DNA from 2 places in the Vreelandella venusta genome. Region 1 is predicted to be linked to the other one. Evidence: predicted binding sites of a transcription regulator. Region 1 holds the regulator's gene; the other holds the start of a gene.
The links. The regulator sigma-54, encoded in region 1, starts transcription at its own class of promoters, with help from an activator protein. The targets are predictions, from matches to a motif close to TGGCACNNNNNTTGCTNT.
Positions count from the first base shown of each region.

Region 1 (11,623 bases):
TCAGCGACAGCATTCATCGCCACAAACTGGGCCTGCATATCGGTAGGGAATGCAGGATAAGGTGCCGTGCGAATATTCACCGCTTTTGGGCGCTTACCGTGCATATCCAAAGCGATCCAATCATCGCCACTGGTAATCTCAGCGCCCGCTTCTTCAAGCTTCGCAAGCACTGCTTCTAAAATATCGGCACGGGTGCGCTTCACTTTCACGCGGCCGCCTGTCATGGCAGCAGCCACCAGGAAAGTACCCGTTTCAATGCGATCTGGCATGACATCGTGCTCGCAGCCGTGCAGCGTCGCAACGCCCTCAATCACGATAGTGTCAGTACCATGCCCGCGAATATCAGCCCCCATCTTGATCAAACACTCGGCGAGATCGACAATTTCCGGCTCGCGCGCAGCATTTTCAAGAATAGTGGTGCCCTCTGCGAGCGTGGCCGCCATCAGCAGATTTTCAGTACCCGTTACCGTCACTGTATCAAAGAAGATAGTCGCCCCTTTCAAGCGACCATCAACTCGAGCACGAATGTAACCCGCTTCTACGCGGATCTCTGCGCCCATCGCCTCAAGACCACGGATATGCAAGTCCACAGGACGCGAACCAATGGCACACCCTCCTGGCAGAGAAACATCTGCCTTACCGAAATGTGCTAGCAACGGACCTAACACTAGAATGGAGGCGCGCATCTTCTTGACTAGCTCGTAGGGGGCATGACACTGCGTTACCTGAGAGCCGTCAAGCTGAATACTGAGTTTCTCTCCCATCACCGGCTCAACGCCCATGCGCCCTAGCAACTCTAGCGTCGTAGTGATGTCCTGCAAATGAGGCAAATTACCAATAATGACCGGGCCATCTGCCAAAAGGCTGGCACACAAAATTGGCAACGCCGCATTTTTAGCGCCACTCACCCACACTTCGCCATCTACCGACCCATTGCCGGTAATGATTAATTTGTCCATAGAGAAGCCGCTACTATGCGTTCTCCGGTGCAGTTTGCCACTGCGCCGGAGTAAACGTTTTAATACTAATGGCGTGCAGAGCGCCGGATGCAATTTCATCACTTAGCGCCGCATAAACCAGCTGCTGACGCTTTACGGCAGAAAGACCTTCAAAAGCTTCGCCAACCGCGATCACCTGAAAATTGCAGCCTTCACCCTGAATATGAAAATCACATCCATCGATGCGGGACTCAAGCAGTGCTTTTACCTCATGGGGTTGCATAGGACAGGGAACTCCTTTGGGTCATTGAAATAGGTAGGGACGTTGAATTAGTGAGGAATAAAGAAACATGATAAAGAAAAGCGGCACGCTTGGCGATGCCAGACGAGCACTCACGCTTCAGCGTTGGGCGAACCTATTAGCGCATCAAGCTCAGCGAGCGACGTTAAACGCTCCAGCGGAGTAGACAAGGCAATCGACGTAACGACAATGCCTAGCGAGTGACAGGCCCGCAGCCATTCAAACAGCACGCTAATCGCCGCACTACTCGCCTTCGTAACCCCTGAAAAATCGAGAACGACATCAGCTAACCGAGAACTTTCAAGCCATTTAACGCCTGCAGCGGCCAGTTCGGCCGCTGCATTGACATTGAGATCACCCTGAACCACCAACGCGCAAGGCTGCGCAATCAGCGAAACATGGGGCATAGATAACAGCGTCGTCACGCGTTGCCCCCTTGCTCTAGCTCGTCGACACCAATTTCGGGTGACCAGCTACGAATAACGGCATCGTAGTCTCGATTATTTTCGCGCATCGACTGATCAAACTGATTGCGGAAGGTCAGTCCTAAATTGATGCCATTAACAATGACATTGACTACTTTCCACTCACCATTTGAAAGTCGCAGGCTATAGCTAACCGGGTAAACCTGACCATTAGTAGCCACCACTTCCATATCAACACTGGCTTGATCTTCATAGCGCTGACCGCGCTGGTCGGTTAACACTCTCAACTCATCATAATCAAAGGTTACGAGACCACGCGTGTAGGTGTCGATCAGGGTTTGACGAAAGACATCGGCGAAGCGGCTACGCTGTTCTGGCGTTGCATTGCGAAAGTAGCTGCCCATCACGCTAGCGCCAATATAGCGAAAATCCGCCACATCATTCAGGCTATCGTTGACTAACGCTTTAAGCTCATCAAGATTATTGGCGTAATAATCCTCTCTACCCTTAATCTGCTCCATGAAGCCATTAACGTTGTCACGAACCAACGCTTCTGGTGATTGCGACTGGGCCTGAGCAGCAAAAGGCAGCAGAAAAACCGCTAGCAACAACAAAAAGAGCCAACGACGGACCAACATTACGCTATTTTCTTTCATCAAAGTCACCTCATAACAACTGACAGCACTCACGGTGCCTAGTTAGTAACCATATTGGATACAAATTGCTGGATAAGTTCTTCGAGCACTAAGGCAGACTGGGTATCTCGAATAACACCCCCCTCTTCCAGTACGTCAGGAGCGCCGCCAACACTCAAGCCAATATACTGCTCACCGAGCAGCCCAGCCGTCAAAATAGCGGCGGTAGTATCTTGCGAAAGCTGGCCTTTAAGGTCGCTATCGAGGCTTAGCACCACCCGCGCATCATACCACTCGGTATCAAGTTCAATGCTCTCTACCCGCCCTACAGTGACACCGGCCATAGTGACCCGCGCACGTGGCTTCAGACTACCAATATTGGAAAAGCTAGCCTCAAGACGAAACGTGTCAGAAGATGTTGAAAACGTCATGCCACTTACGCGCAAGCCTAAAAAAATAAGCCCCAGAATGCCCGCAAGCATAAACAGGCCAACGCCAAACTCCATGGTTTTACTGCGCTTCATGTTATTGCTCCACCCATTAAAGGCCGCCAAACATCACGGCGGTCAATACAAAATCCAGCCCCAAAACAGCAAGCGATGAATACACCACCGTGCGTGTTGTCGCACGTGAAATACCTTCAGAGGTAGGCACCAAGTCATACCCTTGGAACACCGCAATCCAGGTAACGACCACTGCAAACACAAGGCTCTTGATGATTCCATTACCAATATCATCAATAAACGAAACGCTAGCCTGCATATTGCTCCAGTAAGAACCTTCAAATACTCCCAGCCATTCCACACCAACCAGATAGCCCCCCCAAATCCCCACCACGCTAAAGCCAACGGTCAGAATGGGAAGCGCAATAAAACCTGCCCACAGCCGTGGAGCCACAACCCGACGCAGTGGATCAACGCCAATCATTTCCATACTTGTTAACTGCTCAGTCGCCTTCATAAGGCCAATTTCCGCCGTTAACGCAGAGCCCGCGCGCCCGGCAAACAATAACGCAGCGACCACCGGCGCCAGCTCTCGGAGAAGTGAAAGAGCAACCATCTGACCGAGCGCCTGCTCTGCCCCAAAATCAACCAAAATGGTGAACCCCTGCAGCGCAAGCACCATGCCTATAAACAGCCCTGACACCAGCACAATAGCCAGAGACAGCACACCGACAAAGTGTACTTGGCGTAGCCACAGCGACCACCCTTCCCGAGAAGGCAGCCCTACTGCTGACTGGGCAAGAAAAACACCTGCACGCCCTAGCGACTCTATGGCATCACAGCCTTTTTGCCCCAGCCGAGCAACATGCGAAATAGCATGCTTAATGTTTGATTGCATTTAACGCACCTTCCCTGCAGAGGCTTGGCCTAGAATATCGCGATAAAGTGTCTCAGCGGGATAGTGAAACGGCACCGGCCCGTCTGGCTCACCATGGATAAACTGGCTCACCCGGGGATCTTGGTTTGTATCTAAGGTGCTTGGCGTGCCAGAGGCGACTACCTGCCCATCAGAAATAAGGTATAGATAATCCGCAATGCTGAGAGTCTCTTTGATATCGTGCGAAACGATCACTGACGTAAGCGACAGCGCCTGATTCAGCCGTTTAATTAGCTGTACAAGCACTCCCATAGAAATGGGGTCTTGTCCGACAAAAGGCTCATCATAAAGGATTAACTCTGGGTCAAGCGCTACCGCCCGAGCCAGCGCCACACGCCTGGCCATCCCCCCCGAAAGCTCAGCAGGCGACAAGTGCCTAGCCCCGCGCAAACCCACTGCCTGCAGCTTAAGAAGCACTAGATCGCGTATCATCGGATCAGGCAAGTCAGTATGCACCCGAAGCGGAAACGCTACGTTTTCAAATACATCAAGGTCCGAAAACAGGGCACCGCTCTGAAACAACATACCCATGCGCTTACGCAACGTAAACAGGGCCTTGCGCGACAAGCGATGGACATCTTGACCGTCGATTAGCACTCGCCCTCGGTCAGGCGTTAATTGCCCACCAATGAGCTTTAAAAGTGTCGTCTTGCCGGTACCGCTTGGCCCCATGATGGCCGTTACCTGGCCACGCGAAATCGTCATATTGATTCCACGAAAAATATCATGATCACCCCGCGAGAAGTACAAATCTTCAATTTCGATGAAGGGAGCATCGGTCATGGGCTGGCTGGCCTTGATGGTCGTCTTGCCGCAACAGCATTAATGTATGCTGGCTACGCATGAGTTAGTTAAAAACAAATAATTCAAAAAAACGGCTAGTTTAAAAGCACAGGCAGTTTAAAAAACACTGTTTTCGAAATATTATCGAACATCGTAACTGAACGCTACTCACAGTAACAGATACGCTCACTGCTACTGCAGTAAGGAGTAGGGTACGCGCCTTACCTACAAACCGCGCCAAGATGTTATTCTTAGCGACCTACTTTTGACCGCTTATGAAAAGAGATGTCCTCATGCGCCAGCCACTATCGACACCTAGCCCACTGCGTGAAAGTGCGCTGCGCACACTGCAAATTGAGCAGGCCGCTATCGGTGGGCTTCAGGCAAAGCTTGATGAGAGCTTTGACCACGCCTGTGAACTTATCCTTGCCTGCCAGGGCCGCGTAGTAGTGACCGGCATGGGTAAGTCCGGGCATATTGCGGGCAAGCTGGCTGCAACATTGGCAAGCACCGGCACACCTGCTTTTTTTGTACACCCCGGTGAAGCCAGCCATGGCGATCTCGGCATGATCACCCGCGCAGATGTTGTGCTGGCCCTCTCGAACTCTGGCGAAACCGCAGAGGTCACCGCCCTGCTTCCGCTATTGAAACGCTTAGGAACCCCGCTTGTCAGCATGACGGGGCGCCCAGGATCCACATTAGCTAAGCACGCCGATGCTCACCTTAACAGCGGTGTTGAGCGCGAAGCCTGCCCTCTCGACTTAGCGCCGACTAGCTCAACCACAGCGGCTCTCGCCTTGGGTGATGCCTTAGCCGTGGCATTATTAGAAGCGCGCGGCTTCACCGCGGAAGATTTTGCCCTTTCACACCCGGGTGGAAGCCTCGGCAAACGCCTGCTTTTGCGTGTCAAGGATTTAATGCACAACGGCTCGCGCCTCCCCCAAGTAGCATTAGGTAGCCCGCTACGGGACGCCCTGTTGGAAATCACTCGCCAAGGATTGGGCTTTACCTGCGTCGTCGATAGCGAAGGACGCCTTGCTGGCGTTTATACCGACGGTGACTTACGCCGAACGCTGGATCAGTTTCATGACCTACGTGACGTCCTCGTTGATGATGTTATGACACGCCCTGGAAAACGTATCGGCCCCGAGGTGTTAGCGGCTGAAGCGGTACGCATCATGGAAGACAGTCGAATCACCGCACTGGCGGTCGTGGATGATCAACAGCGCCCCATTGGCGCCCTGCATATGCATGACTTACTTGCCAGCGGTGTCATTTAATCGCTCTTTTTCAACATTAATAATACGGAGGCTTCATGGCCTTACCTGACGCTCTACAAGACCGCATTCGCCGTGTAAAATTGCTTGCCATTGACGTTGACGGCGTACTTACCGATGGCCGCCTCTATTTCCAAGCCGACGGTATCGAAATCAAAGCATTCCATACTCAAGATGGCCACGGCCTCAAACTTTTGAAGCGCGTCGGAATCCATGTTGCCTTAATTACTGGGCGTGACTCTCCGATGGTTAGTCAACGCGCTGCGTCGCTGGGCATTACCCATGTTTATCAAGGATGTGAAGATAAACTCACTACGTTACGCGCGCTTTGCCAACGCCTAGATATCACGCTTGAGCAGGTTGCTTATTGTGGTGACGATCTACCAGACCTTGCTCCTATTAAACGCTCTGGCGTAGGCATTACCGTGCCTAATGCTCCTGATTACATGCATACCCATGCCGACTGGATCACCGACCGGCTTGGTGGCCACGGTGCCGTACGTGAAATCTGCGACACCTTATTGATGTCTCAAGGCCATTGGGATGCTGTTTTAGATACGTACCTACACGGCCAATCGTAATGCGCTTTTGGGCTAAAAAACGCGTTTGGATAACCACCATGGTATTTGCCCTAGGTGGTGTGCTGGCGTGGCTAGACCCGCGCGGCCCTCAAGACCAATTAATCGATCCTGAGGCTCGCGCTCAAGAGCCCGGCCATGTACTGGAAAATGCAGAAATCACTCTGTTTGGTGACACCGGTGCCATCCAACAGTCGCTGGCGACGCCACGCTTAGTCCATACCCCTCAAACAGCGATGACAGAGGTTACCTCTCCCAGGGCGACACTGTTCGATAGAGAGGAGCGTCAATGGCTAGCGACGGCCCAGAGCGGCACTCTAAATACTGACACGCAAGCACTCACGCTAGCTGGCTCAGCCCAATTACTTGCACCTGATGAGGGCTGGCAGTTGAATACAGAGTTATTACATTACAATGGCATCACCCGCCATGCTTGGAGCGATGCCGAAACCATACTTCAGCAGCCGCCTCAACGCATTAGCGCTTCACGTATGGATGTATGGCTGGATGATAGCCAGATCCGCTTAACCAATAACGTGCGCGGCGTTCACCCGCCTGCCACTCGTTCTCAGTAGGAGTCGCGATGAACGCTCTTATTCGCACGGCACTCTTCGTCATTACACTACCTATTTCTGCGGCAGCGCTACCGGTCATGGCACAAAGCCAAGCCCCTGTAGAAGTAGAGGCTGATCGTTTAGATCTAGATCAACGCGCAGGCACTGCAGTCTATTCGGGCAACGTCGATATTCGTCAGGGCAATATGCAGCTACGCGGAGATCGCGTTGAGATTCAGCGCAACGATGCTGGCGAGCTATCGCGCGCCGTTGCAACCGGTGGACGAGCCTATATACGCAACCAGCTCGAAGACCAAGCCAGCCCAATGGAAGGCTGGGCAAAGCGCATCATTTATCATGTTGCCGAGCGTCGGGTAGAGCTAATCGACCAAGCGGAGCTGACCCAGCAAGCTGACCGCTTCGAAGGTGGGCGCTTAGAGTATTTTATCGACCAAGGTGTAGTTCAGGCGCGTTCTGATGTTAGCGGCAGTGAACCACAACGTATCCGCATGACTCTTCAGCCGGAACAATAGGAGTGACCAGTGGCGACAAAACATGCAGGGTCTGCACCTCACACAGCCTTAGAATCAGCATCAGAAACAGCGCCGATAAAAACACTTTATGCCCACCACTTAGCCAAAAGCTATAAACGCCGCCGTGTAGTTAAGGATATTAACCTAGAGATATCTCAAGGCAGCGTGGTAGGACTGCTAGGCCCCAATGGCGCGGGCAAAACGACATCCTTCTATATGATTGTCGGTTTGGTAAAGTCTGATGCTGGAAAGGTAGGCATCGACGGGCTTGATTTGACCCACGCCCCCATGCACGAACGTGCACTGGCAGGTATTGGGTACTTGCCCCAGGAAGCCTCTATTTTTCGCAAACTGACCGTCGCCGATAACATAATGGCAATTCTGGAGACTCGCAAAGAACTCGATCGCAGCGCTCGGGAGCAGCGCCTTGAGTCGCTACTGGAAGATTTTCACATCACTCACATTCGTGACAACTTCGGCATGAGTCTTTCAGGCGGAGAGCGTAGACGTGTTGAAATTGCACGCTCCCTCGCGACAGAGCCTGCCTTTATTCTGCTTGATGAGCCGTTTGCCGGCGTTGATCCGATCTCAGTAGGCGATATTAAAACGATCATTCGAGCACTCAAAAAACGCCATATCGGCGTACTGATCACCGACCATAACGTCAGAGAAACACTAGATATTTGCGATATTGCCTACATTGTAGGTGACGGCCATATCATCGCCAGCGGCCCCCCTCAGGAAATTCTCAACAACCAACGGGTAAGAGACGTTTATTTGGGGGCTGATTTCCGCCTGTAAACAGCCACCTGCAGAAAAAATAGTATGGGTGGCATACTTATTGCACTTGCACCAAGCCATAACTCGCACTAGGGTGGAGCTTTCTGATTAACGAGTGGTTCTCAGATGGTCATGAAAGCTTCTCTTCAATTGCGTATCGGTACACAGCTGACCATGACACCTCAGCTGCAGCAGGCCATAGCCCTGTTACAGCTATCAACGCTGGACCTCCGTCAAGAAATTCAGCAAGCGCTTGATGCCAACCCCATGCTTGAGCAGGAAGACGAGTTCGGCGAGCAGGCCGTTAGCGAGCCCCAGGAAGCTGAGTGGTCCGAAAGCATTCCTAACGAGCTCTCTACTGACAGTGACTGGTCAGACACTTATCAAGACCTGGGTAGCCATGGTGCCAGTGGCGAGGGGCCAGACTTTGAGCGTCAAGCCGCTGGTCAAAGTTTACATGGCCACTTACTTTGGCAACTCGCCATGACAGATTTTTCACCACGCGACCATGCCATTGCTGAAAGCCTCATCGATGCACTGGATGCCAACGGCTACCTCACACAGCCGCTCAATGACATTCGCGAAGGACTTAAAGCCCAAGGGCATGAAGGCCTTAGCCAGCGTGAAGTTGAAACAACCCTGCTGCGTCTTCAACAGTTTGAACCCACCGGTGTATTTGCTCGCGACCTGCGAGAATGCTTAATGCTGCAGCTCGCCTCACTCCCCGAAGATACACCGCTGTTGATGCCTGCCAAGCGGCTAGTGCGTCAATTTCTTGAAGCGCTCGGTAAAGATGATGCGCGCCTGCTAAAGCGACGGTTAAGTCTGGATGATGAGCAGCTTGATGACGTCATTCGTTTGATCCGCAGCCTTGATCCCCGCCCTGGGAGTGCCTTTGGCGACACAGATGACAGCTACGTAACGCCAGATTTAGTCGTCCGCCATGACCACGAAGGATGGCACCTGGAGCTAAACCCAGAGGCGCTGCCGCGCTTGCGCATTCAACCTGACTACGCAAGCCTCATCAAACGGGCTGACAAGAGTCAAGATAACCAATTTTTAAAAGAGCATCTTCAGGAAGCTCGCTGGCTCATCAAGAGCCTTTCAAGCCGAAATGATACGCTGCTGCGGGTGGGTCGAGAAATCATCGCTCGCCAGATAGGCTTTCTGGAACACGGTGAAGAAGCCATGAAACCGCTGATCTTAGCCGATATCGCAGATGCCGTGGAAATGCATGAATCTACTATTTCCAGGGTCACCACCCAGAAATATATTCATACTCCGCGTGGCGTGTTCGAGCTCAAATACTTCTTCTCAAGCCAAGTAAGTGGCCAGGATGGCGGCGACAATCACTCCAGCACTGCCATCCGAGCGCGAATCAAAAAACTGGTACAAGATGAGCCGCCCGGAAAACCCCTCTCAGACAGCCGCCTCGTGGCGCTATTGGAAGAGGGTGGCATTCAAGTAGCAAGGCGAACGGTGGCCAAATATCGTGAATCAATGGGTATTCCCTCTTCAAGCGAGCGCCGCCGTTTACGCTAATAAAACAGTGCTAACGAGACAAAGTCCGTCTAGGGGCTTTGCAATAGCGCAAAAAGGGTTACAATCGAAGAACAGTCCGATGGATAAGGAGCACGTCAATGCAAGTAAATATCACTGGTCATCACGTAGATCTGACTGACGCCTTGCGTGACTATGTAAATGAGAAGCTGGAACGCGTTGAGCGCCATTATGACAACATCACCACCGTACAAGTAACCTTATCTGTTGAGAAGGAGCGTCAACAGGCTGCCTGCACCCTGCATGCTGCCGGAGCCGATCTACACGCAGAAGCATTAGACAATGATATGTACGCTGCAATTGATGCACTAGCGGACAAAATTGACCGTCAACTCGTTAAACACAAGGAAAAAGCACAAGCTCGCGCCCAAGGCGCCGGCGTGCGTTAACTCAATGACGTTGGAAACCATTCTTCCCCCGGAGCGCGTGCTGTATGACGTCCCCGGGGGTAGCAAAAAAAGGGTGCTGGAATTTTTCAGCACCTTTATTGCGCAAAATACGCCAAGCCTAGATAGCCAAGAAGTCTTCAGCCGCCTGATAGGTCGTGAGCGCTTGGGCAGCACTGGAATAGGCAACGGCGTTGCTATTCCTCACGCTCGTAGCCCTCACTGTAGCTCACCTATTGCTGGTTTCTTAAAGCTAGCTGAGCCCGTAGACTTCGATGCTATTGATGGCGACCCCGTCGACCTTGTTTTCGTACTTTTAGTACCCGAAGAAGCGGACGACACGCACTTAGCCTTACTAGGGCAAGTGGCGTCCATTATGAACAGCGTTGACACACGTCAGCAGCTTCGTAGAGCGGCTAGCCAACGTGAGCTATTGGACCTTATAACAGCAAAAATTCGTGAACAACCTGTTAGCTAAACGGTCCACCGTTAGACACTGCCTACAAGTTCAACATTTACCTTCATTTTTATTGGCATGCCAAGAGACACTCTATGCAACTGGTGATCATTAGCGGCCGTTCTGGGTCCGGTAAATCTATCGCCTTACAAGCGTTAGAAGATCTTGGCTATTGTGCCATCGATAACCTGCCGGCCATGCTACTCAGCTCTCTGGTGGATGAGCTTCGTGAGCAAGGGGCACGTCCCCAACTAGCGGTAAGCATTGATGCGCGCAATTTGCCTGCTGCACTAAAGCAGCTGCCAAAAATGCTCGAATCTTTGCGTCAGAAAAGCATTCACTTTCAGGTTATCTATCTAACCACCGATGCCCGAATTCTGCTTGAGCGATATTCAGCTACGCGTCGTCGCCACCCCCTGACGCGTGACAGTGACATGACGCTCGAAGAGGCCATCAATAAAGAAGAAGAAACCCTGCTAGACATCCGTGATCTTGCTGACCTGATGATCGACACATCACGTCTGTCGGTTCATGACCTGCGTCGCCGGATAACGGATCAGGTTGCTCAACAGCGTGAAGATAGATTAACGCTGACACTAGAGTCATTTGGCTATAAGCGTGGCGTCCCACTTGATGCTGATCTCGTCTTTGACGTGCGCTGCTTACCAAACCCGTACTGGGATCCTACACTGCGCCAATACACTGGCCGTGACGCCAATATCATCCACTTTCTGAAGGGATATCCCGTCGTTGAAGAAATGCGCAATGATATCCAGACATGGTTGGAAAAGTGGCTACCCGCTTACCAAAATAGCCAACGCAGCTATATGACGATTGCTATTGGCTGTACCGGTGGGCAGCACCGCTCTGTCTTTATGGTGGAACAACTAGCGCAAATGCTGGTGAAACAAGCGGGAGAGGTTCAACTCCGTCATCGTGAGCTAGGCCTGCAGTACACGCTCAGTGAACAGCAGCCTTCCACATCCCCGCCTTCAACAAACGCGCAATAAGCAACGCCTTTTTCTTCACGACCCCA
Region 1 is NZ_CP065135.1:2,616,442-2,628,064, forward strand. Features, by position in the region: gene murA (UDP-N-acetylglucosamine 1-carboxyvinyltransferase) at 1-959, opposite strand, end outside; gene IR195_RS12640 (BolA family protein) at 973-1,221, opposite strand; gene IR195_RS12645 (STAS domain-containing protein) at 1,332-1,664, opposite strand; gene IR195_RS12650 (MlaC/ttg2D family ABC transporter substrate-binding protein) at 1,661-2,320, opposite strand; gene mlaD (outer membrane lipid asymmetry maintenance protein MlaD) at 2,359-2,823, opposite strand; gene mlaE (lipid asymmetry maintenance ABC transporter permease subunit MlaE) at 2,840-3,640, opposite strand; gene IR195_RS12665 (ABC transporter ATP-binding protein) at 3,641-4,462, opposite strand; gene IR195_RS12670 (KpsF/GutQ family sugar-phosphate isomerase) at 4,756-5,742, shown strand; gene IR195_RS12675 (KdsC family phosphatase) at 5,778-6,320, shown strand; gene lptC (LPS export ABC transporter periplasmic protein LptC) at 6,320-6,892, shown strand; gene lptA (lipopolysaccharide transport periplasmic protein LptA) at 6,901-7,404, shown strand; gene lptB (LPS export ABC transporter ATP-binding protein) at 7,480-8,205, shown strand; gene IR195_RS12695 (RNA polymerase factor sigma-54) at 8,311-9,726, shown strand; gene hpf (ribosome hibernation-promoting factor, HPF/YfiA family) at 9,825-10,133, shown strand; gene ptsN (PTS IIA-like nitrogen regulatory protein PtsN) at 10,138-10,608, shown strand; gene rapZ (RNase adapter RapZ) at 10,683-11,597, shown strand.

Region 2 (5,841 bases), 1.6 Mb from region 1:
GCCCGCCGATGATTTTAGTTCCCCTGGCAGGCGCATCGCGTTACGACCACACTGATTTCACCCCGATTGCGCGCATCAATACCGACTATTCGATTATTTTGGTGGCGGCAGACTCCGAGTATCAAAACCTGGATGATCTTTTCGCAGCGCTCAAAGAGAACCCTAGTTTAAGCGTGGGTGGCGGTAGTGCGCCGGGCTCGATGGACCACATCTCGGTTGCCGGTCTTGCTTCCGCGGCGGGTATGGAAGCCTCCTCGGTCAACTACATTCCCTTCTCAGGTGGTGGCGATGCCATGACTAACCTGATGGGTGGCCATATCGAGGCAGTTATTGGCGGTGCCGGTGAAGCGGTAGGTCAGCTGGGTGAAGGTAGCCAGCTACGCGCGCTGGGCGTGTCTTCCGCAGAGCGTCTGGGCGGTGGACTGGCCGATGTACCCACTTACCAAGAGCAGGGTTACGACTACACCTTCGATATTTGGCGTGGCGTAATGGGCGCGCCGGAAATGCCTGAAGAGGCGGTTGAATACTACGAGACGCTCTTCGCCGAAATGCTCGAAACGGATGCATGGCGCGAAGCAAGCGACCAGCTGGGCTGGATCGATGCCTACCAGGATAGCGACGCCTTCGCTACCTTCCTGGATGAGCAACAAGAGCAGTTTAGCAGCGTGTTGACCGACCTGGGGCTGATGCGCCAGTAAGCGCTCGTCCCAAAGGCTCCCCCGGTGGCAGCGTGCCACCGGGATCTTCCGTCTGATACCGCAAGGGTCTTGCTGTTCAGCAATGACGTCTTCGGAGAGCTTTCCCATGACTCGATTCAATACCAACCAATGGCTAGCGCTTGTGTTGGCGTTAGTGGCGGCTGCCTATCTGGCAATGGCCTGGCAAATCCCCAACTTTCCGCTGCCCCGCCCAGTGGATTCTGACCTATTTCCAAAAGTGTTAGGTGTTTCTCTGCTATTACTGTCGGCGTGCTTGTTTTTTGAGCGTCCGGGGCCTATTGCGGGTGCCGATCAGATTGATCAAGCCGAAACCCAGGGACCGCTACTGCTAACGCCTTGGGCGCGGGTGATCGTCACCGCCATCGCCATTGCGGCCTACGCGTTCCTGCTTGTGCCGTTAGGCTTTGTGCTGGCTTCAACGCTGCTGTGTGTTGGCCTAACCGCTTACTACGGCTACCGCCGCCATGGGGTCAATCTGGCAACATCGCTTGGGGTGGTGTTAGCGCTGTATTTGACCATGACGCGGGTAATGGATGTTTACCTACCCACTGGCGTGCTGCCGTTTTAACCAGGCCGCGCTTGCCCACTGTTAGCGGGTTTAAAAGAGAGACACTCCCATGGATGCCTTTAACAATCTAATGTACGGCTTTGGCATCGCGCTTGAGCCTATCAATATCGCTTACGTCTTTGCCGGTGTCTTTGCTGGCACCATTATCGGCATGTTACCCGGCCTTGGGCCGATCAGCGCGTTGGCGCTGATGATCCCGATTACCTTTGCTATGGAACCCTCTTCAGGGCTGATCTTGATGGCTGGGGTGTATTACGGCGCTATTTTTGGCGGCTCCACCTCGTCTATTTTGCTGAACGCCCCCGGTGTGGCGGGAACGGTTGCGACCTCTTTTGACGGCTATCCGATGGCCAAGCAAGGGTTGGCAGGTAAGGCGCTGGCGATTGCCGCTTACTCCTCCTTTGTTGGCGGTACCATCTCCGTTGTTTTCTTGATGTTAATTGCGCCGCTGCTCTCCAAAGTCGCGGTGAGTTTTGGCCCGGCTGAATACTTCGCGTTGATGGTGCTAGGCTTAACCGCGGTTGTGTCGCTATCCGATAAGTCGCTGGTTAAAGGCTTAATTGCCGCTGTTATCGGGGTGATGATCTCGATTGTCGGGATTGATATGCAAACCGGCACCGAGCGCTTTACCTTTGGCTCTATTCACCTGCTCGACGGTATCGACTTTCTGGTCGTCGCGCTGGGTATCTTCGCGTTAGCCGAAGTGTTCTACATGTTGCTGCGCGGAGGGGGTGGTAAAGAAGCGCCACGTAACGCGATCGGGTCGTTGAAATTGTCCCGTGGTGAAGTCAAGCAGATAGCAGGCCCTGTTAGCCGCAGTTCAGTATTGGGCTTCTTTACCGGTGTGCTGCCGGGCGCTGGCGCAACCATCGGCTCGTTTCTTGGCTATAGCATGGAAAAACGCATTGCCAAAGACGGCGATACCTTTGGTAAAGGCAACATCAAAGGCGTTGCTGCGCCAGAAGCGGCAAATAATGCGGCGTGTACCGGTTCGTTTGTACCGCTGTTAACCTTGGGTGTGCCGGGGTCTGGCACCACCGCCGTACTGCTTGGCGCACTGTTGGTGATGGGCGTTAATCCTGGCCCGATGATGCTTGAACAGCGTCCTGATGTGTTCTGGGGCGTGGTCGCCAGTATGTATATCGGCAATATCTTCCTACTGGTGCTTAACCTGCCGCTGATTCCGCTGATTGCCAAGATTCTCGATCTGCCCAAGCCATTGTTGCTGTCACTGATTTTGATCTTCTGCATGATCGGTGTATACGGCATGAGCTTCAGCGTGTTCGACTTATTACTGCTGCTTGGTTTTGGCTTGGTTGGTTTGGGAATGCGCTTATTCGGCTTCCCCGCCGCGCCGCTGATTCTGGCGCTCATTCTTGGCAACATCATGGAAGAGTCCATGCGTCGCGCGCTGCAGATCTCCGGTGGGGATTGGACGACCTTTATCGACAAGCCGATTTCACTGTCGTTACTGGTCATCGCTGTGCTATCGCTTGGTTTACCGCTGCTGAAAAAGCGCCGCACTAAGCGTTTGAACACTGCTGAATAGAGCACCGGCATGCGTGTAAAGCGTCCTAGGGTTTCCTAGGGCGCTTTTTTTATGCAAGCAATGGGGCGGGATTAATCGCCGTATGCAACGCAAAGCGCACTATTGGTGCGAGGTGTCGTTGTGGTGCATAAACAGCGTGCATGTTTTGGATGTTGGCGCGCCACGGTAGTGCGGCCAGTGAAAAAGGAACTACTTTTTTTAAAACTAACTTTTTGATTTTAATATTTTTAGTGTTTCTTTTTGTCGTGTGGCGCAAACCTTGCAGCAGCTAGGAGCTAGTGGATGCACCAAGCCCCGTAATAATCGTTCCCACGTTACATAACGGGAGTCCTTGGCCGCGAAGCTCAAATAACGAGCCCCGTCATAAGGGGCGCAAGGAGGTTCAAGTGACCACATTGCAGCGCAAGACACACCCTCGTACTGCTGGCCGTTTCGCTACTGCCTTAATGGCCGCCGCCGTCATGGGGGCCAGTACACAGGCCATTGCCCAGGATGATGATCCAATCAAGGTCGGTATCCTTCACTCACTCTCCGGCACCATGGCGATCAGTGAGACGGTGCTTAAAGATACCGTTGAGATGCTAATTGAACAGCAAAACGACGCGGGTGGCTTGCTGGGTCGCCAGCTTGAAGCAGTGGTTGTCGACCCTGCCTCTAACTGGCCGCTATTTGCCGAGCGTGCTAGAGAGCTACTGGCACAAGAAGAGGTCGACGTGATCTTCGGCAACTGGACCTCCGTTTCCCGTAAGGCAGTACTACCGGTAGTGGAAGAGCTTAACGGCCTGCTGTTCTACCCGGTGCAGTATGAAGGTGAAGAGTCCTCGGAAAACGTCTTTTATACCGGTGCCGCCCCCAATCAGCAGGCGATTCCTGCGGTTGAGTATCTGATTAACGAAGTCGGCATCGAACGCTTTGCGCTGGTCGGCACCGACTACGTCTATCCGCGCACCACCAACCGTATTCTCGAAGCGTTCCTCAAAGATGAGCATGGCATCGCTGATGAGGACATCATGATCAACTACACGCCGTTCGGCCATTCAGACTGGCAGAATATCGTGTCAGAAATACGCCGCTTTGGTGAAGAGGGCAAACCCACGGCGGTTATTTCGACGATTAACGGCGATGCCAATGTGCCGTTTTACACCGAACTCTCTAACCAAGGCATCGATGCTGCCGATATTCCGGTCATCGCCTTCTCTGTGGGCGAGCAAGAACTCACCGGCATTGATACCGGCCCGTTAGTCGGCCACTTGGCGGCCTGGAACTACTTTATGAGCGTCGATACCGATGACAACTACGACTTTATCGACGCCTGGATCGACTACACCGGCGACGAAGAGGCCGTCACCAACGATCCCATGGAAGCGCACTACATTGGCTTTAACATGTGGGCCGAAGCGGTGCGTAAAGCAGGCACTACCGACGTGGATGCGGTGAAAGACGCGATTATCGGTGTTGCCGTGCCTAACCTTTCCGGTGGCTATGCGGCGATGATGCCCAACCATCACATCACCAAGCCGGTGCTGATTGGTGAAGTTCAAGACAATGGCCAGTTCGATATCGTCTGGCAAACGCCTTCTACCGTAGCGGGCGATGCCTGGTCTGACTACTTGCCTGGCTCACGTGATTTGATTGCCGATTGGCGCAAGCCCATGGAGTGCGGCAACTTCAACGTGGTGAACGGCTCGTGTGGCGGCAGCACCGCCGCAGAAGAGGCTGAAGCGGCTCTCGCTGAGTAAGTAAAGCGATATATAGCAGGGAAATGACCGCTGTTAACGCTGTGGTGTAAGGACAGGTTGAAGCGAGGGTCTTTCGCCATGGCCGGAAAATGCTCCTGGCTATTCCGGCATTTCCGCCATCCATGGCGGTCAGATGGCGAAAGTAGCGCCCATGGATGGGTTCACAGCGCCCTCGCGGAAACTTTTTCTTGGCACCGTTATCTTCAGTTCCCCCCTTTTTGTTAACCAAAGGAAGAACCCCATGAGGCGTTTCTTTTCCTTAGGGTTGCTGTGTCTGCTGTTGTTAAGCGTCACAGTCACCGCCCAGGCACAAACAAGCGCCACCGTTGAGGCTGATGACGCAGCGGCGCTTGAGCTACTAAACGCGCTGGACGTGCGTTCCTATTCCGCCAAAGGCGAAGCGATCAACGCTATTTTGCAAAGCGATGATGAGCGCGCGCGTGATTGGCTGCAGTCCTTGTTGGACGGTCGCTTGCAGCGCACTGACGACGGTCGTTTTGTGGTGGTGCTCGACAATCAAGGTCGCGATTGGCCAGTTGCAGATGCGCTGACCAATGAACCGCTGGGGGAGATGTCCCGCCGCGACCTGGATCGTATAGGCATTAATAACAATCTACGCAATCAGCTACGCAGCGCTATTGCCGTAGTGGACTTGTATTCGCCAAACGTTGAGCGCCGGCGTACTTCCGCCAGCCGCTTACTGGGCGAGGTCGATGAGGAGCTGGCCGAACCGCTCAGTCAACTGATTGCTGACGAAGAAGACGCTGAGGTAGTGCGCAGGCTGACCCAGGCGCTGGCGATTTACCAAGTTGAAAGCGGCGAGCTTGAAGGCGTTGAAACGCTGCGAGGCAGTTTGCATCCACGTGTTCGAGTAGCGCTTAGTCGCGCGGCGAATAGCGATGACCCCATGATTGCCGATGCCGCCAATGAAGCGCTGAGCAGCATCGAGCAGAATCTCAAAATTAACCGTGGCCTGGAAACACTCTACTTCGGGCTTTCGCTTGGCTCGGTACTGGTGTTGGCGGCGATTGGCCTGGCCATTACCTTTGGCGTGATGGGCGTTATCAATATGGCTCATGGTGAGCTAATCATGCTCGGCGCTTATACCACCTGGATGATGCAGCAGCTGTTGCCCGGCCAGCCAGGATTGGCGCTAATTCTGTCGATCCCTGCGGGCTTTATGGTGGCCGCGCTGGTGGGCATTGCCATTGAGCGGGGCGTTATTCAGTTCCTGAAGGGGCGTCCGCTGGAAACGTTGCTGGCGAC
Region 2 is NZ_CP065135.1:4,170,569-4,176,409, reverse strand. Features, by position in the region: gene IR195_RS19205 (Bug family tripartite tricarboxylate transporter substrate binding protein) at 1-698, shown strand, start outside; gene IR195_RS19200 (tripartite tricarboxylate transporter TctB family protein) at 805-1,287, shown strand; gene IR195_RS19195 (tripartite tricarboxylate transporter permease) at 1,337-2,836, shown strand; gene urtA (urea ABC transporter substrate-binding protein) at 3,223-4,575, shown strand; gene urtB (urea ABC transporter permease subunit UrtB) at 4,817-5,841, shown strand, end outside.
Region 2: a site for sigma-54 is predicted at 3,085-3,102, ahead of urtA (urea ABC transporter substrate-binding protein). Genes of this name have one in related genera too.